2 linked regions of the Cycloclasticus pugetii PS-1 genome follow. The main gene of each other region encodes a partner of the protein of the gene in region 2 in a complex. Links are inferred from orthologs where the notes say so. Each region holds a gene or a part of one and is shown on either strand. Other genes may lie near its edges.

The links. Proteins that work in one complex are often made in the same cells at the same time.
Region 1: the proteins of aceF (region 2) and CYCPU_RS0107060 are in contact, whole or in part, in a crystal structure (PDB 1W85), measured with the Geobacillus stearothermophilus proteins. The link is inferred for Cycloclasticus pugetii PS-1 from one-to-one orthologs. Residues at the interface, in WP_033016211.1 of Geobacillus stearothermophilus: Val129, Ile130, Ala131, Met132, Pro133, Arg136, Lys137, Arg157; in WP_033016213.1 of Geobacillus stearothermophilus: Ile282, Leu283, Ser284, Leu285, Glu286, Phe325.

Annotation. Positions count from the first base shown.
Region 1 is NZ_ARVU01000001.1:1,450,031-1,453,029, reverse strand. It holds CYCPU_RS0107060 (alpha-ketoacid dehydrogenase subunit beta), read right to left. Parts: upstream 1,991-2,999; coding sequence 1,010-1,990; downstream 1-1,009. Other genes in the region: pdhA (pyruvate dehydrogenase (acetyl-transferring) E1 component subunit alpha), read right to left, coding at 1,983-2,999; CYCPU_RS0107065 (dihydrolipoamide acetyltransferase family protein), read right to left, coding at 1-1,013. UniProt on the Bacillus subtilis protein: The pyruvate dehydrogenase complex catalyzes the overall conversion of pyruvate to acetyl-CoA and CO(2).
Region 2 is NZ_ARVU01000001.1:2,016,349-2,020,935, forward strand. What follows is about bases 710-3,608. They hold aceF (dihydrolipoyllysine-residue acetyltransferase), read right to left. Parts: upstream 3,011-3,608; coding sequence 1,409-3,010; downstream 710-1,408. Other genes in these bases: lpdA (dihydrolipoyl dehydrogenase), read right to left, coding at 710-1,399; aceE (pyruvate dehydrogenase (acetyl-transferring), homodimeric type), read right to left, coding at 3,032-3,608. Also shown: more of lpdA, read right to left, coding at 1-709; more of aceE, read right to left, coding at 3,609-4,587. UniProt on the Bacillus subtilis protein: The pyruvate dehydrogenase complex catalyzes the overall conversion of pyruvate to acetyl-CoA and CO(2).

The sequences.
Region 1 (2,999 bases), 570 kb from region 2 along the record:
GCCAGTGGTAAGATATTTCTAATCAGCATTTTTCCCTCTATTACAACAACTTCTTCGCGAGCTTTACCTGCGCCAACAATCGCAACGGTGGGCGGCAATACAACGGGCATTGCGTAGCGCCCTGCAATACTGCCGTAATTTGACAAGGTGATGGTGTAGCCTCGTAATTCATCAGCTGAAAAACTTCGTTGTTCAATTTTACTTTTTAAAGTTGCCAGTTTTTGTTTAATACCGTTTAGATTTTCTTTTTCAATATCGCGTAAAACAGCAACGAATAAACCCTGTGGTGCATCAACTGCTAAACCGAGATGAATGGAGCTTAATAGGCGTCTACCAAGAGCATGTGAGTCAAACCAAGCATTTAAAGCTGGTTCTGTCTGGCAAGCTGCAACAAGGGCACGAATTAACCTGGGGGTGATATCGGCGGTGTTTTTGATCAGGCTGATATCGGCATCATCAACTACCGTAGCAGGCGCTACTTCAGCATGTGATTGGCTCATGTTCCTAGCCATTGCTTTACGTACGCCTCGTAAAGGTTCCATTGGGCCGACAGCAGATAGAATTCTTGCAACACGCCGAACGTCATCCGATTGTATCAAGCCGTCGTGGCCACTTGGCGTGACCATCGATAGATCAACTCCCAAGCGGTGAGCAAGTGCTCTAACAGCAGGCGTGGCTTTGGCATTAAAGCGTATGCTTTTGTTGCTGCTCGATTTATCGTCTATTAAAACATCGCTGGTTTCCATTTCGCCGACAACTGTTCCGCTATCGTGCTCTGTATCACCTTCAAATTCTACAAGTGGGTCACCCGTTTTTATCACCTCATTAATATCACCATATAAATGGCTAACAGTACCTGAGACAGGTGACGGTATATCAATAATAGCCTTAGCGGTTTCAACAGAGACTAGTGGAGCGTTTATGGAGATGCTATCGCCAACTTTAACATGCCATTCTACGATTTCTGCATCTGGAAGTCCCTCGCCTAAGTCAGGTAAATGAAATATATTCATCGGTACTCCATTATCTGTATTGCTGAGTTTATGATGCGTTGAGCACTGGGCATATAATAATGCTCATTTTTGAGCATCGGCATAACGGTGTCGTAACCAGTGACCCGCTGAACGGGAGCGAGTAAAGAAGTAATGCTTTTTTCAGCTAATTGGGCGGCTATTTCAGCACCAACACCGCCTGTTTTAGCGGCTTCGTGAATAATAATGCAGCGGCCCGTTTTATTAACAGAATCGATTATGCTACTAATATCGAGCGGTTTAATGGTCGCAACATCGATAACTTCTGCATCGATACCCTGTTGTGTTAATTGCTCTGCCGCAGCAAGGGTTTCTTTAAGCATGGCGCCCCAACTGATAAGTGTAAGGTCAATACCTTCACGGAGCACAAAACAAGTGTCTAAAGGTAAGGGTTGGCCGTTATCTTTAATAGCTTGCTTTCCATCACGATAAATACGCTTTGGTTCTAAAAATAAAAGGGGGTCGGGGTCTTGTATGGCTGCAATTAATAGGCCGTATGCACGGGCTGGCGAGGAGGGAATAACCACACGTAAGCCTGGAATATGGGCGAAAAGAGCTTCGGTGCTTTCACAATGGTGTTCAGGTGCGTGTATGCCGCCGCCAAAGGGTGCTCGAATAACCATCGGGCAACTTAAGCGGCCTCTCGTTCTGTTACGTAGGCGAGCAGCGTGGTTAAGAATTTGATCAATGGCGGAATAGATAAACCCCATGAACTGAATTTCAACAATTGGAATTAAGCCTTGGCTGGCCATACCAATAGACATGCCAACGATGGCTGACTCGGCTAGGGGTGTATCAAAAACGCGTTTGCTCCCAAATTCTTTTTGCAGCTTATCTGTGGCGCGAAAAACACCGCCATTGGCTCCAATATCCTCACCTAATACAACAATGTTGTCATTAACTCGCATTTGATTAGCCATTGCGCGGTTGACCGCATCAATCATCGTCCACTCATTCATGATGTTTAAGCGCCAAGAGAAAGCGTTGTTTTTGTTCGGCCAGATCGGCAGGAATTTTTTCGTACATATGATCAAAAAACTCCCCGGCGGGTTGAGCAGGGAGCTGTTTGTAATTAGCGACTGCTATGTTGATCTGCTTTTGTGCTGCGGCATATAATTGTTGGTCTTCATCTGTTGTCCATGAAAGCTGTTCAGTTAGGTAGTTTTTAAAACGAATTAGGGGTTCTTTGTGTTGAGCTTCTTCGAATAATGCAGGGTTGATATAACGTGTCGCGTCATCTGCCGTTGTATGATCGCAAATTCGATACGTGATGGCTTCAATGAAAAAAGGTCGCTGATTAGTTCGTATTTTTTCCAGCGCGTTTTCGATGCTAATTAACATGCCGAGCACGTCATTACCATCAACACGTATTGCATCAATTCCAACTGCAAGTGCTTTATGAGCTAGCGTTTTTGAAGCGGTTTGTTGAGCTAAGGGCACGGAGATGGCCCATTGGTTGTTATTAACAATAAATAGTGTTGGAAGCGACATGGCGCCAGCGATGTTTAATGATTCATAAAAATCACCTTTAGAAGTGGCGCCATCTCCGCAAGTTACAACCGCCACCTTTGAAGTGGATTTGTACTTTAGGGCAAAGGCAACCCCTATTGCATGACAGAGTTGAGTGGCGATTGGTACACAGAGGGGGAAGTCGTGAGCTTGATGTTTGAAATGGCTGCCCCTTTCGTCGCCGCCCCAATATTGCAAAATTTCTTCAAGCTGTACACCTCGTTGAATTTGTGCGCAGATATCACGGTAATAGGGGATAAAGACATCATCCTTAAGCATCGCTTTGCCAATAGCGGTTCCTATTGCTTCTTGCCCTCTATTCGAGGCATAGGTGCCGATGATTCCAACCCGCTGTAGATTGATGATCGTTTCATCAAAAAGTCTTGATGTAACGAGTGTGCGGTAGAGCTGGGTTAGCGTTTCGCGGTTTTGAAGTGGCGTTGGAAGAGGTTGTAATAA
Region 2 (4,587 bases):
AAATTTCAGGGTCGGTATATGCTACCGATGGAATCGTCATAGGGTCAAAGGCTGCTTTTTCACCCGCTATCACTTCAGCGGCTACTTTTGCTTCATGAACTGCCTTATGCGCTAACATAGGGTTACCAACGACATCACCAATCGCAAAAATATGTGGTACGTTGGTTCTCATTTGCTTATCGACCGAAATAAAGCCGCGCTCATCTACATTCACACCGGCTTTATCTGCCGAAATTAAACTGCCGTTAGGACGACGACCTACAGACATCAACACTCGGTCATATACCGCTGAGTCGGGCACACCTTCGCCTTCAAAGCTTACTTTCAAGCCATCATCTGTTGACTCAATAGCCGTTACTTTTGCTTTCAAGTAAATATTTTCAAGCTGTTTCGATAATCTTTTATGTAGGGGCTTAACAAGGTCTTTATCACAACCGGCTACCAATTGATCCATTAATTCAATCACACTAATTTTTGAACCTAAAGCATGATAGACCGTCGCCATTTCTAAACCAATAATACCGCCACCGATCACCAACATTTTTTCAGGAACATCGGCCAGAGCGAGCGCACCTGTTGAGTCCATCAGACGATCATCGTCGTACGGGAAACCAGGGATTTTAACCGGCTGCGAACCGGCTGCAATAATTGCATTATCGAAGGATATCGTTTGGCTACTGCCTTCATTTTCAACCACAACAGAATGGCTGGATGCAAAATTCGCATACCCTGTCACAACCGTAACATTCCGTTGTTTTGCTAAGCCTGCTAAGCCACCTGTTAAGCGCTGAATAATGTTCTCTTTATTGCCACGAATAGCATCGATATCCAACGTCGGAGGTTCAAAAGTAACGCCATGTGCTGACATTTCTGCCGCCTCATGAATAACCTGCGCTTGGTGCAATAATGCTTTTGATGGAATACATCCAACATTCAAGCAAACGCCCCCTAACGAGGCATGGCGTTCTATAAGCGCCACTTTTTTGCCGAGGTCAGCTGCGCGAAAGGCCGCCGTGTAACCACCAGGACCTGCGCCCATAACCAGTACATCCACATGCAGATCAGCACTTTCATTTGCGCTTACAGGCGGCGTGGAAACAGGTTCTGCCACTGGAATATCGTCAGCAGCTGACGAGTCCTGCGTCGCCATAGCCTCAGATGCTTCAAGCTTTATCAATAAATCACCTTCAACCACTTTATCGCCTAATGCAACCATTATTTCTTTCACAACACCGGCTGAGGTACTTGGAATATCCATCGACGCCTTGTCGCTTTCCAAGGTCAAAAGACTGTCTTCGACCGCAACGCTATCACCCACAGCGACCTGAATATCAATTACCTCTACGCCGTCATCAAACTCGCCAATGTCTGGAACTTTTATATCTATTAGATTAGCCATCATATCCTCCTACAACAACACACGACGGATGTCATTGAGATAACGTGAAAGCGCTACCATAAAGGAGGCAGCATCCGCACCATCTATCACGCGATGATCATAAGTGAGATCTAATGGAAGCATTAAGCGGGGGATAAATTCACTACCATTCCAGACTGGCTGCATCTCTGCACGTGTCGCACCTAAGATCGCCACTTCGGGGGCGTTAACAATTGGTGAAAAAGCAGTACCGCCAATTCCACCTAGGCTTGAGATCGTCATACATGCGCCCTGCATTTCCTTTGGAGAAAGCTTACCATCCCTTGCTTTTTTACTGATCACGCCCATTTGTTCAGCCAACTCAAAAATACTGACCTTATCAACATCTTTAAAGACAGGTACAACAAGCCCATTTGGTGTCGCAACAGCTATACCAATGTTGTAATATTTTTTATAAATCAAGCTATTACCATCTGGCGATAACGAGGCATTAAACTGTGGAAACTCTTTTAATGCAGCCACTAAAGCCTTCATCATAAATGCTAAAAACGTGACCTTCACACCCCGTTTTTCAGCATCTGCTTTTAATGATTTACGGAACGCTTCCATATCAGTAATGTCTGCTAGCTCATGATGTGTCACCATCGGCACATTCAGCCAAGCACGCGTTAAATTCGTGCCTGTTAAGCGCTTAATCTTACTGAGCGGTTTTTCCTCTATTTCACCAAATTTTGTAAAATCAACCTCTGGAATAGGTGGAATCCCCGAGCCAACTGATGAAGACGTCGCTGATTGGCCGGCAATAATTTGCTTAACGTGTTGTTTAATGTCTTCTTTTAAAAGCCGGCCTTTAGGCCCTGTTGCCTTGGTAACCGTTGATAAATCAACACCCAACTCTCTTGCAAACTTGCGTACCGTTGGACTTGCATGAATATGTCCCATTGGTTTTGAAGTCACCGGTGCCGCTGCAACATTGGTATTGGGATTGGTATTCGTTTGCGATTTCGGCGCTGGCTTTGCTGGCGCTTTTTCTTCTGCTTTTGGCTCAGACTTTGCCGGACTCTCAGCCTTCACTGTTGGAGCCGCTTGGCCGGATAAAACTACAATTAAATCACCTTCTGAGACTTGCTCACCGACGGCGACTTTAACCTCTTTAACGGTACCTGCTGAGGTCGAAGGAATCTCCATACTGGCTTTGTCACTTTCTAAGGTTAACAACGATTGTTCTTCTTCAACCACATCGCCGACAGCGACATTCACTTCAATAACTTCAACAGCATCAAAGTCACCAATATCTGGGACATGAATATTAATTTCGCTTTCTGTTACTTCTTCTTGTACTGGTTCAGCTGCTGCTTCTTGAGCTGGTGCCTTCGCTTGCTCTGACGAGTTAAGCTCTTTTAGGCGAACGACAACAGTGCCTTCTGCCACAGAGTCGCCAACCGTCACTAAAATTTCTTCGACCACCCCTGCTGCTGATGAAGGGATTTCCATACTTGCCTTATCACTCTCTAACGTCAACAAGGCTTGTTCTACCTCAACTGAATCACCGATAGAAACTAAGACTTCAATAACCTCAACAGCATCAAAATCACCAATATCTGGCACCGCTACATCTATTAAATCACTCATTCAATTCTCCTATCGCTCGCTCTACACTAACCATGGCGCAGGTTTTTCAGTGTCTATTTCATATTTTTCTATGGCCTGCTGAACAACCTCAGCCTTAATTTGCCCTAAGTCTACCAGCGCATTTAGTGCGGTAATGGCAACATAATAACGATCAACTTCAAAGAAACGACGTAGGTTCTCACGGGTGTCTGATCGACCGAAACCATCTGTACCCAATATTGAACAATGCTTGCGAATAAATGGGCGAATTGAATCTGCTAATAAACGCACATAGTCTGTCGACACAATAACGGGGCCTTGACGTTCATTTAAACATTCAGACACATAAGGTATCCGTTTTTCTTGCGTTGGTTTCAAGCGGTTTTCACGCTCACAGGCTTGTCCCTCGCGGGCCAGCTCCGTAAAACTGGTACAACTCCACAAATCAGCTTCAACACCCCAATCAGTTTTCAATAGTTCTGCCGCGGCAATCACTTCGTTAAAGATCGTACCAGAACCCAATAACTGCACACGCAGTTTGCTCTTCGAAGCCCCTTCTTTAAACAAGTACATGCCTTTAATAATGCCTTCTTCTGCACCGTCTGGCATTGCTGGGTGCGCATAGTTTTCATTCATAACCGTTAGGTAATAGAAAACATCTTCTTGCTCTTGGAACATGCGTTTTAAACCATCATGCGTGATGACGGCTAATTCATAATTGAACGTTGGATCATATGAAATACAGTTCGGCACAGATGAGGCCCATAACAAACTATGCCCATCTTCATGCTGAAGCCCTTCACCATTAAGTGTCGTACGCCCGGCTGTTCCGCCTAATAAGAAGCCACGTGCACGCTGATCAGCCGCAGCCCATATCAAGTCACCAATGCGCTGAAAGCCAAACATTGAGTAAAAAATATAGAACGGGATCATTGGCACATCACTGGTTGAGTAGGACGTACCTGCTGCAATCCAGTCACACATTCCACCGGCCTCATTGATGCCCTCTTGCAATACTTGACCGTTCTTATCTTCTTTATAAAACATCAGCTGATCTGAGTCTTGTGGTGTGTACAACTGACCCACGTGCGACCAAATACCTAACTGACGGAATAAGCCTTCCATACCAAACGTACGCGACTCATCTGGCACGATAGGCACGATACGTTTACCAATCTCTTTATCTTTCAACAAAATGTTTAATAACCGAACAAAAGCCATCGTGGTGGAAATTTCACGGCCTTCCGATGTCCCTTTCATCATCGGCTCAAATACGGCTAAGTCTGGAATCGTTAAAGACTCTGACTTTTCACGACGCGCAGGTAAGTAGCCGCCTAAATCTTCGCGCTTCTTCTTCATGTACTCTTGTTCTGCCGAGCCCTCAGGAAAAGTAAGATAGGCAAGATTATCAACATCTTCATCAGAAATCGGCAGCTCAAATTTATCTCTAAAGTGAAGCAATGAGTTATGACTCATCTTCTTCTGCTGGTGCGTGGTATTTTGCGCCTGACCTGACTCACCCATGCCATAACCTTTGATGGTTTTTGCTAGGATCACAGTCGGTCTATTTGTTTCTTTGCAAGCTGCATCATACGCAG